One region of the Bombilactobacillus sp. ESL1187 genome, then DNA from elsewhere that is predicted to be linked to it. Evidence: riboswitches for the same ligand, from Rfam matches in the RefSeq annotation. Region 1 holds a riboswitch; the other holds the start of a gene.
The links. A riboswitch is a leader RNA that binds a small molecule or an ion and turns the genes downstream of it on or off. The one in region 1 is predicted to bind thiamine pyrophosphate.
Positions count from the first base shown of each region.

Region 2: it holds a riboswitch for thiamine pyrophosphate, as region 1 does, so the genes downstream of both, thiT (energy-coupled thiamine transporter ThiT) here and cytX (putative hydroxymethylpyrimidine transporter CytX) in region 1, are expected to answer to the same signal.

Region 1 is NZ_JBYLTZ010000001.1:1,716,506-1,724,577, forward strand. It holds gene AC3B5B_RS08100 (MFS transporter) at 1-648, opposite strand, end outside; gene AC3B5B_RS08105 (ArsR/SmtB family transcription factor) at 727-1,011, opposite strand; gene AC3B5B_RS08110 (hypothetical protein) at 1,256-1,423, shown strand; gene AC3B5B_RS08115 (hypothetical protein) at 1,653-2,381, opposite strand; gene cytX (putative hydroxymethylpyrimidine transporter CytX) at 2,668-3,849, opposite strand; TPP riboswitch at 3,937-4,037, opposite strand; TPP riboswitch at 5,704-5,804, shown strand; gene cytX (putative hydroxymethylpyrimidine transporter CytX) at 5,892-7,073, shown strand; gene AC3B5B_RS08130 (hypothetical protein) at 7,360-8,072, shown strand, end outside.
Region 2 is NZ_JBYLTZ010000001.1:687,249-695,320, forward strand. It holds gene AC3B5B_RS03430 (DUF871 domain-containing protein) at 1-343, shown strand, start outside; gene lplA (lipoate--protein ligase) at 463-1,476, opposite strand; gene lplA (lipoate--protein ligase) at 1,504-2,517, opposite strand; gene thiT (energy-coupled thiamine transporter ThiT) at 2,590-3,162, opposite strand; TPP riboswitch at 3,203-3,302, opposite strand; gene AC3B5B_RS03450 (DUF4811 domain-containing protein) at 3,429-4,166, opposite strand; gene AC3B5B_RS03455 (MDR family MFS transporter) at 4,169-5,626, opposite strand; gene AC3B5B_RS03460 (MerR family transcriptional regulator) at 5,892-6,353, shown strand; gene AC3B5B_RS03465 (DUF475 domain-containing protein) at 6,529-7,266, shown strand; gene AC3B5B_RS03470 (betaine/proline/choline family ABC transporter ATP-binding protein) at 7,505-8,072, shown strand, end outside.

The DNA of each region.
Region 1 (8,072 bases):
GCCTGTTTGGAAAATTAAGTAAACGATTAATTGGCTTAGAGCTTGGTGATTAGTTAAAATTTGTTGATAGATTTGAATAAAGGAGAGATGTTGGCGGGACTTAATTTCTAATTCGGGTAAGGTGAAAAATAACAATAGTAATAACAAGAAAGCTGCTCCTGAGATAACATAGAATGGAGTGTGCCAAGAACTAGCGGCTAAATAACTGCCAATGGGAATCCCAATGACTTGCGCAACAGAGATCCCTGCCGTGGCGTAACCCATGACTTTTACTACTTGTTTTCGCGGAATCACTACGGGAATTGAGGCCCAAACTTGTGGTGTCACAAAAGAAGCACTGACGCCAGCCAAAAAGCGAAAGATTAGCATTAAAGGAAAACTGTTAGCAAACGCACAGAGTAAAGTTGCGAGGGCAAAACTTAATAAGCCCCATAACATGACTTTTTTGCGATCATGGCCGTCAGAAATAGGGCCGGAAATTAAAGCAAAGACTGCATAACCAATGGCATAGGCACTCACTAACCAACCGGAAATTGCAGTTGGAATATGATAAATGTGGCTCAAAGTAGGTAATAATGGCGAAATTAAAAATGTATCCGTACCAATTAAAAACATTGTTAAAAAGAATAAACTAGCATATTTTTTCATCTATTGAAGACTTCCGTTTCATTTAATCAAGTTGTAATTCGCTATTTCTAAATATATCGAAATTAGCTCTAAAATTTTTTAGTGGTCTGTCAAAGTTGTTAAAAATCCGGGCAAGTACTGCGCAAAGGTGGCTTCGTTGATGCTAATCAAACGTGTTTGTGCATCTTTACGGGTCTTGGTTAAACCGGCCTCCCGCATAGCTCGTAAATGATATGAAACGGTGGAATCACTTAAGTTTAAATGCGCTGCAATTTCACCACAGGTCATTTCACGGTGACTGTTAGACAGGATTCGAATAATTTTTAAGCGTCCTTCGTCGGCTAAAGCTTTAAGAATTTTTACTCTAATTTCGTCAGAATTCATTTTTTACTCCTTGTTTGTATTTTTGGAAATATCGAATTAACGATTTGTATTAAAACATTATCAAGCTGAAATGTCAAATTTTAAATTGAAACTGATGGCATAGATTAACGAGTAATTGAATTGGGAAAAAATCACCTCGCTGCTCAGTTGAAATGTGCTAATATTGGCTTTGGAACATGATTAAACTGCCACCAAAGAATTTGTTACTATAGAGCTGAGGTAGTTCACGGAAGGAAAGTAAAAAATGTTCAAGAAAATTTATGATTATGTCAAAGGAAACTATGAAGCTGGCAATTATGATGATGTGCAATTGGCATATATGGCTTGGCAGCAACAAAAAGCCCACAAGAATAATGCATCAATGACAGATTTTGCCATGGGCGAACAGCAGGCTCAAAACGATTATCAGTAGCATGGATCTTTTAAAGTTTATCCTCAATTAGCAGTTGATGTTTTAAACAAACTCTTTGATCATCGTGCGGATGATATTGCGGAGTTTATTATATTAAAGGTTATAATTCGTACAAATTAAAAATGAAGTAGTTTTAAAAGCCAAAAACAGTCTTACATATCAATATACTAACTTGATAATTCAAAGCGATATATTGATATATGATATATAAAGACTGTTTTTTACATAATTAGTTAGTGTGAGCTTCACTTAAGTTAGCCCATTGTTTGTTGGTTCCTAATTTGACATAATTTTGTCCGTTGATGTTTTTAATACCATAAACTTTGTAAAAGTCGTCAGCTTGGATTTTAGTCGTTGGTGTTCCAAACTGGTTAAACAGTTGAGTCCCCTTTTCAAAAATATATAGCGAACGCACGGCCACTACGTCATTAGTGGCATCCACCCATTGGTTAGCTCCTAAGTCCACCCGCGTAATGGGATTTCCGGTGGCACTGTTACTAGCATACTTACTGATTTTCCAATCAGCAATGTTGGAATTCAAATAACCGGTAATGTGCCAAAGTTGTGGCGAATCATAAATTGGCACCCGTTGGTAGTTAGAATAGGCTTCTAATAAGTTATTTGGCTTTTGATTTTTAACGACACCACCTAAAAAGACATCGCTACTTTTGACCCAGGCCTTGGCCCCTAGTTTATAAGATAAGCGCTGAGCATTGGCTGCTGGACTAGCTTGGCCAATGGCGAAGACTTGCCAATTGTTGATTTTAGTTGATAAAGTGGCCCCGGTTGGTTGCGTGCAATCAGCATCACTGTATAAGGGTACTGCAGTATTGCCGGAACTAACTTGTAAATTAGTAGCTGATGTCACGTAGTTTTTTGCTTGAACTGGTTGTACAGCTAACATTAAACAGCCGATTAGGGCAAGTAAGAAGCTGCTACTGGATAACTTTAGTTTCATTTTTAATTTTCATCCTTGTCAAATTAAATTTTATGTTGAAATCTTAACTTGGTTCTTTCAGTGTGTGATCTGGCTTTTAATGATATCAACTCCTTTAGCTTTGTTCATAAAGATTAATTTAAATATAGCATAAATCAGTACTAGTGATTGCAAATAATGACTATTATTTAATTAATTTTTAATAAAATTTAATAGATATCGCAACAACTAATCAAAAATTGAGATTAAATTTGATAGAAATCTTACTTTTGAAAAATGCTACTATTAATTAATGTAACAGCATTAATCATTTAAAATCATACTTTTTACTGAAAGTCGCCGTGATGAGCAGTGCGCTGGTGATGATCACCAGTAATAATAAGGTAGTGCCGCCAATGAAGTCTAATTTTTGCAGCAAGTAATATGCTACAACGCCCACTAACCACCACCAGAAATTCCAGAAAAAGTTGAGCCTTTGTTTAATTAAGAAGACACTGACAAATAAAATGGCAAATAATGGCGTAAAAATAGCACCGATAAAGTTTAAAAAGTTTTGGTAGTACTTTAAAGAAACATTGAGTGCAATTAATAAGCCTAAGATCGTAATACCAACAGCCCAATAATTGACATGGTTTAAATGCCAGATATTATCTAAACTGGTTGCTGCAGAGTAAGCATCCATAAAGGTTGTGGTAACGGTCGCGAAGATGATAATTAATAAAGCGATGATGCCCAAATTGGTTTGTGCTAGGGTTTGGTTAAAATTAGTTTGTCCAGACTTTAAAACGGCTAATAATCCTAGGACAAACATGGCACAGCTACCGAGAAAGTAACCCAGGACGCTCACTAAACTTTCCTTCACTGGCTGCTGTCCTTGATAGGTATAATCACCAATCAATGGTAGCCAAGATAAGACCATCGTCACGTTGAGTTCTACCGCACTGCCAAAACTGATCGGAGTGAGTTTTAGCTGCTGTGCATGAGGGAAAGAATGTGTCAGCAAAATTCCTGCTACTAAAAGCATCCCGATAGCTAAGAGAATAACTACTAAATTATTGATTCGAAAGAGCCATTGATGGTTCAATAATAGCCAAATAATAATTAATCCCGCTACAATTACTGCCATGACCACGGTATTATGATAATTAAATAACTTCTGTGCCAGACTATTTAAAGCCAATTGCGCATTGACGATCATCACTGCCGTCCAGCCGAGTAACTGTAACGCATTTAAACCAGAGAAAATTTCAACTCCAGCCTTACCAAAGATACTTTGCGTGACGGCAATAGCTGGTTGTTGTTTAATTGCTGAAAGATAAGCTGCAGGTAATAAAAATAAAAAACAGCCAATCAAGTGCCCGATAATAATGGCACTAATACCTTTTCCCCATCCTAGGGGAGCCATTAAGGTTCCAGTAACAATTTCAGCAATTGAGATTGCTGTTCCCAGCCACAATAAAAATAAACTACTCAACTTTGTTTGTTGCATTTTGCACACACTTTCCGAATAAATACTTGGTTGTGGCAATAAAAAAGTATTCTTTTACGATTCAGCAACAATTTCGCAAAAAGAATACTTTCAATTGATCACAATTCCTACGTTTGTCTTAACAAAACAGGTTCGAAGGGTCTGATTTTCATCATTCTCAGCACAGATAGGCTCCCCTTTGCGATAATTATATGTTTACAGATGCTAGTTTATAACGTTTACATAAAAAGTACAACATTTAATTGATATGTATTTGGGCATGAAACCAATGTTGGAAAAAGAATAGATATCCGCAACTTGCTTATCCTGTGTGAAAATTAAGCAAGAAGCTTCTGCTATGTATTTTTTAACAAAGAACGTGACTTTAAATATTAATAATTGGTTCACTGACTTTATTTGAATATTTAAATGGTGATAAAACTATATTTTTTAAATTATTATGCCTTATTATTTAATAATAGTATTTTTTGACCATATAGATCTACATAGATCTACGTTTAAAAGAACTTATATATATATATTTGGAATCTAATTTCTACAATAAGTAAAATACATTATAGTAATAAATGCTAATTAACTAAACAAAATAATTTGTTATCAAAGCCTTATATATTTAAGATATATTATTATTTTTAATGCTTAAAGAATTATTTCGATTTATAATAAAATAATCCATTTGATTAACTAATTGGTTTTAATAATTATAATTTGAAATGAAAATAATTTGTATTAATAAATAGTACTGATGTTTAATGATTAACATATTTAATACTTTCTTTAAAAATAAAAGGTAAACTTATAAGCATCTAAATAATTATTTATTTAGAGCCTTTTTTAACTTTGATAAGTATCAAACAATTTCAAAATTTAAATAACAACTAAAAATATGTTACGTGAAATTTAGATTATTAAACACTTAATCAGTTTTTTTACTGAACGTTGAACACGGTTATATATTTGGATGTATTTTTCACTTAATGTTAATGCAATAAAAATACTTTAGATAAATTTGAAAAATACTAAAGTTCAGTTTCTATAAAAAATTAGGCAAATGTATTTTGGGTATCAAAATGATACCCAAAGGTACAAGTCCTATGAGCTAACGTTCAGTAAAAAAACTGATTAAGTGTTTAATAATCTAAATTTCACGTAACATATTTTTAGTTGTTATTTAAATTTTGAAATTGTTTGATACTTATCAAAGTTAAAAAAGGCTCTAAATAAATAATTATTTAGATGCTTATAAGTTTACCTTTTATTTTTAAAGAAAGTATTAAATATGTTAATCATTAAACATCAGTACTATTTATTAATACAAATTATTTTCATTTCAAATTATAATTATTAAAACCAATTAGTTAATCAAATGGATTATTTTATTATAAATCGAAATAATTCTTTAAGCATTAAAAATAATAATATATCTTAAATATATAAGGCTTTGATAACAAATTATTTTGTTTAGTTAATTAGCATTTATTACTATAATGTATTTTACTTATTGTAGAAATTAGATTCCAAATATATATATATAAGTTCTTTTAAACGTAGATCTATGTAGATCTATATGGTCAAAAAATACTATTATTAAATAATAAGGCATAATAATTTAAAAAATATAGTTTTATCACCATTTAAATATTCAAATAAAGTCAGTGAACCAATTATTAATATTTAAAGTCACGTTCTTTGTTAAAAAATACATAGCAGAAGCTTCTTGCTTAATTTTCACACAGGATAAGCAAGTTGCGGATATCTATTCTTTTTCCAACATTGGTTTCATGCCCAAATACATATCAATTAAATGTTGTACTTTTTATGTAAACGTTATAAACTAGCATCTGTAAACATATAATTATCGCAAAGGGGAGCCTATCTGTGCTGAGAATGATGAAAATCAGACCCTTCGAACCTGTTTTGTTAAGACAAACGTAGGAATTGTGATCAATTGAAAGTATTCTTTTTGCGAAATTGTTGCTGAATCGTAAAAGAATACTTTTTTATTGCCACAACCAAGTATTTATTCGGAAAGTGTGTGCAAAATGCAACAAACAAAGTTGAGTAGTTTATTTTTATTGTGGCTGGGAACAGCAATCTCAATTGCTGAAATTGTTACTGGAACCTTAATGGCTCCCCTAGGATGGGGAAAAGGTATTAGTGCCATTATTATCGGGCACTTGATTGGCTGTTTTTTATTTTTATTACCTGCAGCTTATCTTTCAGCAATTAAACAACAACCAGCTATTGCCGTCACGCAAAGTATCTTTGGTAAGGCTGGAGTTGAAATTTTCTCTGGTTTAAATGCGTTACAGTTACTCGGCTGGACGGCAGTGATGATCGTCAATGCGCAATTGGCTTTAAATAGTCTGGCACAGAAGTTATTTAATTATCATAATACCGTGGTCATGGCAGTAATTGTAGCGGGATTAATTATTATTTGGCTATTATTGAACCATCAATGGCTCTTTCGAATCAATAATTTAGTAGTTATTCTCTTAGCTATCGGGATGCTTTTAGTAGCAGGAATTTTGCTGACACATTCTTTCCCTCATGCACAGCAGCTAAAACTCACTCCGATCAGTTTTGGCAGTGCGGTAGAACTCAACGTGACGATGGTCTTATCTTGGCTACCATTGATTGGTGATTATACCTATCAAGGACAGCAGCCAGTGAAGGAAAGTTTAGTGAGCGTCCTGGGTTACTTTCTCGGTAGCTGTGCCATGTTTGTCCTAGGATTATTAGCCGTTTTAAAGTCTGGACAAACTAATTTTAACCAAACCCTAGCACAAACCAATTTGGGCATCATCGCTTTATTAATTATCATCTTCGCGACCGTTACCACAACCTTTATGGATGCTTACTCTGCAGCAACCAGTTTAGATAATATCTGGCATTTAAACCATGTCAATTATTGGGCTGTTGGTATTACGATCTTAGGCTTATTAATTGCACTCAATGTTTCTTTAAAGTACTACCAAAACTTTTTAAACTTTATCGGTGCTATTTTTACGCCATTATTTGCCATTTTATTTGTCAGTGTCTTCTTAATTAAACAAAGGCTCAACTTTTTCTGGAATTTCTGGTGGTGGTTAGTGGGCGTTGTAGCATATTACTTGCTGCAAAAATTAGACTTCATTGGCGGCACTACCTTATTATTACTGGTGATCATCACCAGCGCACTGCTCATCACGGCGACTTTCAGTAAAAAGTATGATTTTAAATGATTAATGCTGTTACATTAATTAATAGTAGCATTTTTCAAAAGTAAGATTTCTATCAAATTTAATCTCAATTTTTGATTAGTTGTTGCGATATCTATTAAATTTTATTAAAAATTAATTAAATAATAGTCATTATTTGCAATCACTAGTACTGATTTATGCTATATTTAAATTAATCTTTATGAACAAAGCTAAAGGAGTTGATATCATTAAAAGCCAGATCACACACTGAAAGAACCAAGTTAAGATTTCAACATAAAATTTAATTTGACAAGGATGAAAATTAAAAATGAAACTAAAGTTATCCAGTAGCAGCTTCTTACTTGCCCTAATCGGCTGTTTAATGTTAGCTGTACAACCAGTTCAAGCAAAAAACTACGTGACATCAGCTACTAATTTACAAGTTAGTTCCGGCAATACTGCAGTACCCTTATACAGTGATGCTGATTGCACGCAACCAACCGGGGCCACTTTATCAACTAAAATCAACAATTGGCAAGTCTTCGCCATTGGCCAAGCTAGTCCAGCAGCCAATGCTCAGCGCTTATCTTATAAACTAGGGGCCAAGGCCTGGGTCAAAAGTAGCGATGTCTTTTTAGGTGGTGTCGTTAAAAATCAAAAGCCAAATAACTTATTAGAAGCCTATTCTAACTACCAACGGGTGCCAATTTATGATTCGCCACAACTTTGGCACATTACCGGTTATTTGAATTCCAACATTGCTGATTGGAAAATCAGTAAGTATGCTAGTAACAGTGCCACCGGAAATCCCATTACGCGGGTGGACTTAGGAGCTAACCAATGGGTGGATGCCACTAATGACGTAGTGGCCGTGCGTTCGCTATATATTTTTGAAAAGGGGACTCAACTGTTTAACCAGTTTGGAACACCAACGACTAAAATCCAAGCTGACGACTTTTACAAAGTTTATGGTATTAAAAACATCAACGGACAAAATTATGTCAAATTAGGAACCAACAAACAATGGGCTAACTTAAGTGA
Region 2 (8,072 bases), 1.0 Mb from region 1:
TACTGTTAATCCGGTTGAAGCAGACATCATGTTCAAGCCACAACATTTTCGGCGCGGTGATATTAATCAATTAGTCATTCGTTCCACTATGCCGCGCGTTACCTATCAAGCTGTAGCCAATCCACCGCATGATAATGACCAAGTTTTCCAACGTGGCGATGTTTTAATCGGCAATGATAACTTTGGTGTTTATAAAAATGAACTGCAAATTGCTTTAGAGCCTCATCAAGATTCACGTAAAAATAAAGTCGGACAATTAAAACCGGAAGAACTATTCTTGTTGGACTTCATCAAACCGTGGACAAAATTTAAATTAACGCATCGAACTGACTCCAAGAATTAAATTCTAAGCAGAAAAAAACAGCTAGCCTTAGTCCAAACTATTGCTAGCTGTTTTTTAATTGTTAGAAACTGGAACCCAAAGAATGCTGCGGGAATTGCAACGACTTTTGTTCTAATCTTTCATGGCTTTAACAAATCAACTAATTGCTGTGCCGTAAAATTGGTAAAATATTGATCCACATCAACCGAAGCTAAGGCCTGCGTTAAAGCTGATTCCGTATAGTCAATGCCAACTAAATATGCTGGTAATTCACTAACATCTTGTTGGCCAAAGAAATCTCCATAAAACTTAATTTGAGCAATTTTCCCATGGTCAATCAATAACCGCGCATCAATGGTCCCCGCATTAAAATGCTGACACTTTTGAATGGTAAATTGTGGCGATTGTCCATAAACCCAATCCCAATTGGAATATAATTCTTGGTTTAGTTGGGCAATCCCCGCCTGATCTTGAGCGTTCAAGTGATACTCTTTATCCTTGATGTCTGCTAAGTCTCGTGCTTCAAACAGACTCAACAATAAAGCATCGCGGAACTGTTCAATAGTTAAGTTTTGATATTCAGGTGCCAAATAAGGTTTCAAATTCGTCACGCGACTGCGGACTGACTTAATACCCTTAGACGCAATTTTATCAGGCGCCACCTTGAGTGCTTGGCTCAAAACATCTAAGTCCACATCATAAGTCAACGTCCCGTGCGAGAAAGTTTTGCCATTTTTAGTATACATGGCATTGCCGGAAAACTTTTTACCAGCAATTAATAAATCATTGCGCCCAGAAACTTCTACTCCTGTGGCTCCCATCCGCTGTAGAGCTGCTACAATCGGTTGGGTCATTTTTTGAAAATCACCAAACCGCTCATCTTGCGCATTAATCACAAAACTAAAAGAGACGTTACCTAAGTCATCATACACGGCGCCACCACCCGAAAGCCGTCGGGTGACCGTAATTTGGTGTGCTTTCACGTAATCTAAGTTTAATTCTTCCAAAGTATTTTGATTGCGTCCCACAATAATACACGGTTTTTGAATATAGAACAAAACCAATGGTTCATCAAAGTCCTTATTGTTCATTAAATATTGTTCGGTTGCCAGATTTTCACGAATATCTTGTGCTGGCATGCAAAAATAATACACGGTCCTGCACTCCTTTGGAAAAGATTTTTAAGGTGTCACTAGATTGATCAAATCAGCTGCTTTAATACCGGTAAAATACTGGTCTAAATCAATCGTTTGTAATTTTTGAGCAAGATGATCATAATCATAAGTCACACCTTGAAGTTGTTGTTCTAATTGTTCAACATCTTGTGTACCAAAGAAATCACCGTAAAACTTAGCTTGACTAATCTTGCCTTGCTCAATGACAAACCGTGCATCAATGGTCCCCATCTCAAAGTGTTGGCGATTCTTCACGGTAAACTCGGGTGATTTGCCGTACACCCAATCCCAATTAGCGTAAATGTCTGTTTTTAATTGCGCAATTGCTTGCTGGTCTTGGGCGGTAATTTGGTATTCATGATCTTTAATGTCCGCTAAATCATCAGCTTGAAAGAGACTTAATAACAAAATATCGCGAAATTGTTCCGTCGTTAAATTTTGATACTGTGCATCTAAATACGGCCGAATATTCGTTACCCGACTGCGCACCGACTTAATACCTTTAGAAGCAATCTTATCTTTTGGTACATGCAAGGCTTTTGTCAAGACGTCTAAATCGACATCATACGATAAAGTACCATGTGAGAAAGTTTTGCCATTCTTGGTATACATGGCATTGCCCGAAAACTTTTTACCGTCTATTAAAATATCATTGCGCCCGGAAACTTGTGCCCCAGTTGCCCCTAAGCGGTGTAAGGCGTCAACCAGCGGTTGGGTTATTTTTTTAAAGTCACCAAACTTTTCATCTTTTGCATCAACTACAAAACTAAAACAAAGATTACCTAAATCTTGATATACTGCGCCGCCCCCCGAAAGTCGTCGAGTAACCGTGATTTGATGTTGACGGACATAGTCGTTATTCAATTCTTCAATTGTGTTTTGATTATGACCAACAATAATACAAGGACTTTCAATATAAAACAATACTAGTGGTTCATCAAAATCCTTATTATTCATTAAATACTGCTCAGTGGCTAGATTATCACGGATATCATGCGATTGCATTACTACATAGTACATTCAGAGCACCCCTCTTTATAAACGTTTTCAATAACATTATAAAGAAATTAAGCTCAAATGACTATCTTTAATTTATTTTATTTTTAAATTTAATAATTTAACTAAAATATTTTTTAAACAGCCAAAGACGATTAACGCAAAAACTAAACTGGCAACTGCACTACCACCATTAACTAATAACGACCATGTCCACGGATTAAATGCTTTGGGAGCATAAGAACCCCACACCAAGACGCCCGCCACAAAATGACAAAAGTATTTGATAAATAATGCAACACTACTGCTAACTAATACTGCTGGCAAAATCGATCGGTGTTGTTGAATTCGCTGCTCAATCACAGGCGCCCAAAGACCGGCTAAGCCTAAGACCCCAAAGGCCACAGGATATTCCAATATTCCTTGCCACACATTTAAAACCGAACCACTACTTAAGCCTCGTAAAATCAAATCCAATAATCCCCACACAATACCAGCGATAATGCCGGCTTTAACACCCCGGCGCCAAGAATATAAACACAAAGGAACTACTCCATACAAAATCTCAATTGAGGAAATTCCTAAACTGTGAGGAATATACGACAAAGCCATGGCTAGCGCCACGATGATTGCACCTTCAACCAACGTTTGTAACTTATTTTTTGACATCAAAAAACACTCCTTTTTAACTATCTCGCAAAAAAGAGTGTCTACCACTCATCACAATTCCTACGCTTGTACTAACAAACAGGTTCCAAGGGTCTGAACTTAATCACTCTCAGCTATTTAGAGCTCCCCTTTGCGATGATAATCTGATTTAATTTAATTCGAGTGTAACCGAATTGATGTTAAAACACAAGAAAACATCCAAAAAAATAGACTTTTGAGAAATTTCTCAAAAGTCTATTTGGAACATTTAGTTGTTGTCACACAGTTTATTGACCAACTGCTTTTTTAATCAATTGCGTTTGAAATTCTTGCGCATATTGTTTACTCAAAGCTGTCATTTTGGTCTTATTAGTCATTAAACTAGGATCTTTCTTCGCTGCAGCAGCCAATTTTTGTTTAACATAAGCTTGAGCTTGTGTTTTAACTTGCGCTTGACCAGCTGGCGTTTTCATTTGGGCCATTTTCTTTTGTAATTGCTTAACTTGATTCATTGATAAATGTAACCAATTCTTAGGCAAATAGAACGTATTAACCCGTTTAACTAATTTATTATCCATCCCAGAAACGCCAAACCAAATCTTATCCGCATTTGATTTATACTTCCAACGCGTAACCGTCTCTTTTAAAGAACCGTCTTGTTTAGTGGTGGACTTAATGTGGTTATTAGAAATTGTCTCTTCATTAACTTGTGAATGAACGGGCTTTTTCTGATCTGGATCAGTTTTATAAACTTGCACCGTTTCTTTTCCATTAGTACCCACAGTCTTATACAACATTAAGTTCAAGCCATTAGCTGATTTAGCTGGGTAAATCTGGGTAGTTTTACTTTCGGTCACTTGGTGCATACCGAAGTGATTATAATCATTCAAGACTAAAAAGACGAGTGACAATCCGAAAATAATTAAAGCAATAAGCGTAGCGAATGTCCGTAAAAGTGGTTTTCTTAAATAGACAAAACTCATAAAGGTAGCGACTGCACCGATAACTAAAGTTACTAAAATCATGCCTATTCACCCCCCTTTACTACTTTGTTCACATCAACATCTTTAGCCTGGTTCTTTTCTTTTAAGAAGAAGGCCAAAACCACACCAATCACAGCAAAGACTAAGGAGAACATAAAGGAAGCATGATAACCTGCTAAAGTCGCATTTAAGAAGTCATGTTTATATTGGAATGGTGCCGCATGCAATAAATGCTTACCTGGTTGTTGACCTTTAGTAACATTAGTCAATAACGTAATCATAATCGCTGAACCAATCGAAGACGCAATCTGACGTGCCGTGTTGTTAGCTGCCGTACCGTCAGCAATTAAATCATCTGGTAAAGCATTCATTCCGGAAGTGGTAACTGGCATCAAGACCATAGAAATTCCTAATGTCCGTACTACCTGTAAAATAACAATGTAACTGGTTGGTGTGTCAGCAGTTAACCACACGAATGGCAACGTTGCTAACGTCAAAATAACCAAGCCAATAACCGCTAAACGCCGACCGCCAAATGCGTCAAAGGTCCGTCCTGTAATAGGACTCATGAAGGCCATGACTAACGCTGCTGGTAGTAAAATTAAACCAGACTTCAAAGCACTCATACCGTGCACAATTTGTAAATAAAGTGGTAAGACTGTAGAAACACCTAACATCGCAATTGTCACAATGGAGGACAAAATAGCTGCTAAAGTAAAGTCTGCTGTCTTAAAAACTCGTAATTCCAAGAACGGCTTGGGAATTACTAATTGCCGCCAAATAAAGAGAACAACACCAATTACACCAATAATTAATGTACTTAAAACATTAGCAGAAGTCCAACCATCATTTCCTGCGGCGGAGAAGCCGTACAATAAGGCTCCAAAACCTGCCGTGGATAAGAATAAGGACAACCAATCCAATTTTTGTTTGTGGGTTTTTATAACTGGCTTCATAAAGATTAAAGCCAAAATAACTACGACCACCACAAATGGAATTAATAAACCAAATAAATCACGCCAATTCATGTTATCGACGATCCAACCGGATAGAGTTGGTCCAATCGCTGGCGCAAAGCCGACAACAATACCAACTAAGCCTAGCGCGGCTCCCCGCGATTCTGCCGGGAACAACGATAACATAATTGTTTGTAATAATGGCATGGTAATTCCCACACCAACTGCTTGGATTAACCGCGCAGCTAACAAAATGCCAAAACTAGGAGCAATAAAAGCTAAAACTGTCCCAAATAAGAAAATAACCATCGCTGAGATATATAACCATTTAGTATTAACAGTCGTTGCTAAATAAGCAGACAATGGAATCATAATTCCGTTCACCATCAAGAAGCCAGTCGTTAACCACTGAACCGTTGCTGTCGAAACATTAAATGTGGACATCAACTTTGGTAATGCTGTCGATAATAAAGTCTGATTTAACACAGTACAAAATGTTCCAACTAGTAGAACAATAATCAGCATTAATTTGCTGAACTTATTCATTGTGTTACTTTCTGCCAAGTAAAATCCTTCTTTCCAATAAAATTATTCATTAAACATGTAGAACCGATTTAAGAACTTCTTAAATCCCGATAGCAAAGCAATACTGTACAATATAAACTATCTCCTACTCTTTGTCAATTATTTGATATTCATGTTAACAAATTTACAAATTAACAGAAGAACTTTATAATAAGAAGACGTTTAGTTTTGCTACACAAATTTTCTTGATGCTCAGATTTTATTTTAGACAAGAACTAGGTGAAAAATGGCTCAAATTAATGATTACGCACAATGGTTTCATAATATTATTCGACCAGACAATCTGTATCTCAGCATTCGCGACACTGCCCGTGCCTGTCAAGTTACTGATACGCAGATTCGCTACTGGATTAAAAATGGCTATCTCAAAACCGTCAAAACTGAAAACGGCGCAGTGAAGTTACCCTACCAACAAGTAATTCACGCCCGCATGATTAAAAATTTTTTAGACGATGGTTATACCCTGCACGCTGCCGTTGACAAGATGAGAGACAACCTGTCAATTGCCCGCTCTGTCCAGCACATTTTATTAGATAGTATTCAAAATATCTCTATCCAAAATGATAATATTATTTTAGATTTTGGTCCGCTAGCCGAAGATCATAGTCAACACGTCTATTGCATTGATAATCATCAACAAACAAAATTTACTATTCAAAAACCGGAGCTGCTCAATCAAACATTTTAGTCAAAATAACTCTTATGCCAGGCTGCACAGCCGCACTGGCTTTTTCTTTTCAGTAGTAGATTTGTTACAATAAACTAAATTGCTAGTAGCTGGTTAATTGGCTTTATAACCGAAAGCAGCAGTTAATATGAGCTGAATGCATTTTTTTGACGTTACTATTCTAAAGGAGAATTCTGTGAATTTCATTATTAATTTGTACCGGCCGTTTTTTGAGTTACACAATTGGGAGAAAGTCATTCAGTCACCGAATGACTGGTTATTGATTATTTCGTTAATTATTATGGAGTGTCTTTTGTCTGTTGATAATTCGATCGTTCTCGCCGCCCAAGCACATACCTTAAAAACTAAAAAAGAACAGGCCGATGCCCTGTTTTACGGTATTTGGGGAGCTTTTATTTTTCGCTTCTTAGTAATTGGCATTGGCACTTATTTAATTGACTTTTGGTGGATTAAAATCCTAGGTGCAATTTATCTAGTATATATGTCAGTTCATTTTTTCTGGGAAAAATTTTCCGGCGAAAAAAAGCAGATTAAAATGTTTAAAATCAAAGGCTTATCTCCGTTATGGCAAGTGATTATTTCGGTTGAATTTACCGATATTATGTTTTCCTTGGACTCCGTGTTAACCCTCATCGCGGTATCCAATAATCCCGTCATTATTTTAATTGGTAGTGTGATCGGAATTATTGCCATGCGGGGAGTGGCCGAAGTAATTATGAGTTTAATGAACAAAATCCCCGAATTGGAACCCATGGCTTATATTTTAATTTTATTAATTGCCGTGAAATTATTTTTGACGATTCCCGCCATTAACATTGAAATTCCGAATTCCATGTTTACGCTGGCTTTAGCCGTTGCTTTTATTGTTACTTTTGTGATCCATTTTATCCGTAAAAAACAGACTAAAAAATAGTCTGTTTTTTGATTTCATTCTAGCGCTTCGTTATTATGGTAGTAAGATCTCTCCTTAAAATACAAGTATTTTTGCCAAGATCGATTCTATTACCTAATGGTATCAAGACAACAATTAATTGGATTTAACTTGACGCTTATAACACTGGCGTGATTTTAATTAATTGTACTTTTGTCGTAGCTATTTTTAATGTCAGCGACTATTAATCCTGACAAACACAGAGAGGAGTATCAACTGCATGACAGATAATACACCAATGGTGGAGTTTAAAAATGTCACTAAAATCTATAAAGGAAAAACGCCCGCGGTTAGTAACGCTAATATCAAAATTGCTCAAGGAGAATTTTGCTGTTTTATCGGTACTTCTGGTTCGGGCAAGACCACTTTAATGCGAATGATTAATCGCATGAATAGCATTACTTCTGGTGATGTTTTAATTAAGGGAAAAAGTGTCAACAGCTTTAACGCAGTCGATTTGCGCCGCAAAATTGGGTATGTGATTCAAAATAATGGGCTCATGCCCCATATGACGATTAAAGATAATATTATTTTAGTTCCAAAACTATTAAAATGGCCCAAAGACAAACTAGACAAACGGGCCAAAGAATTAATTCAGTTGGCCGAATTACCGGAAGAATATTTAGACCGCTACCCTTCCGAATTATCCGGTGGCCAACAACAAAGAATTGGTGTGGTTCGCGCCCTCGCAGCTGATCAAGATTTGATCTTAATGGACGAACCATTTGGGGCATTAGATCCTATTACGCGGGATAATTTACAAGATTTAGTTCAAAAATTGCAACGCG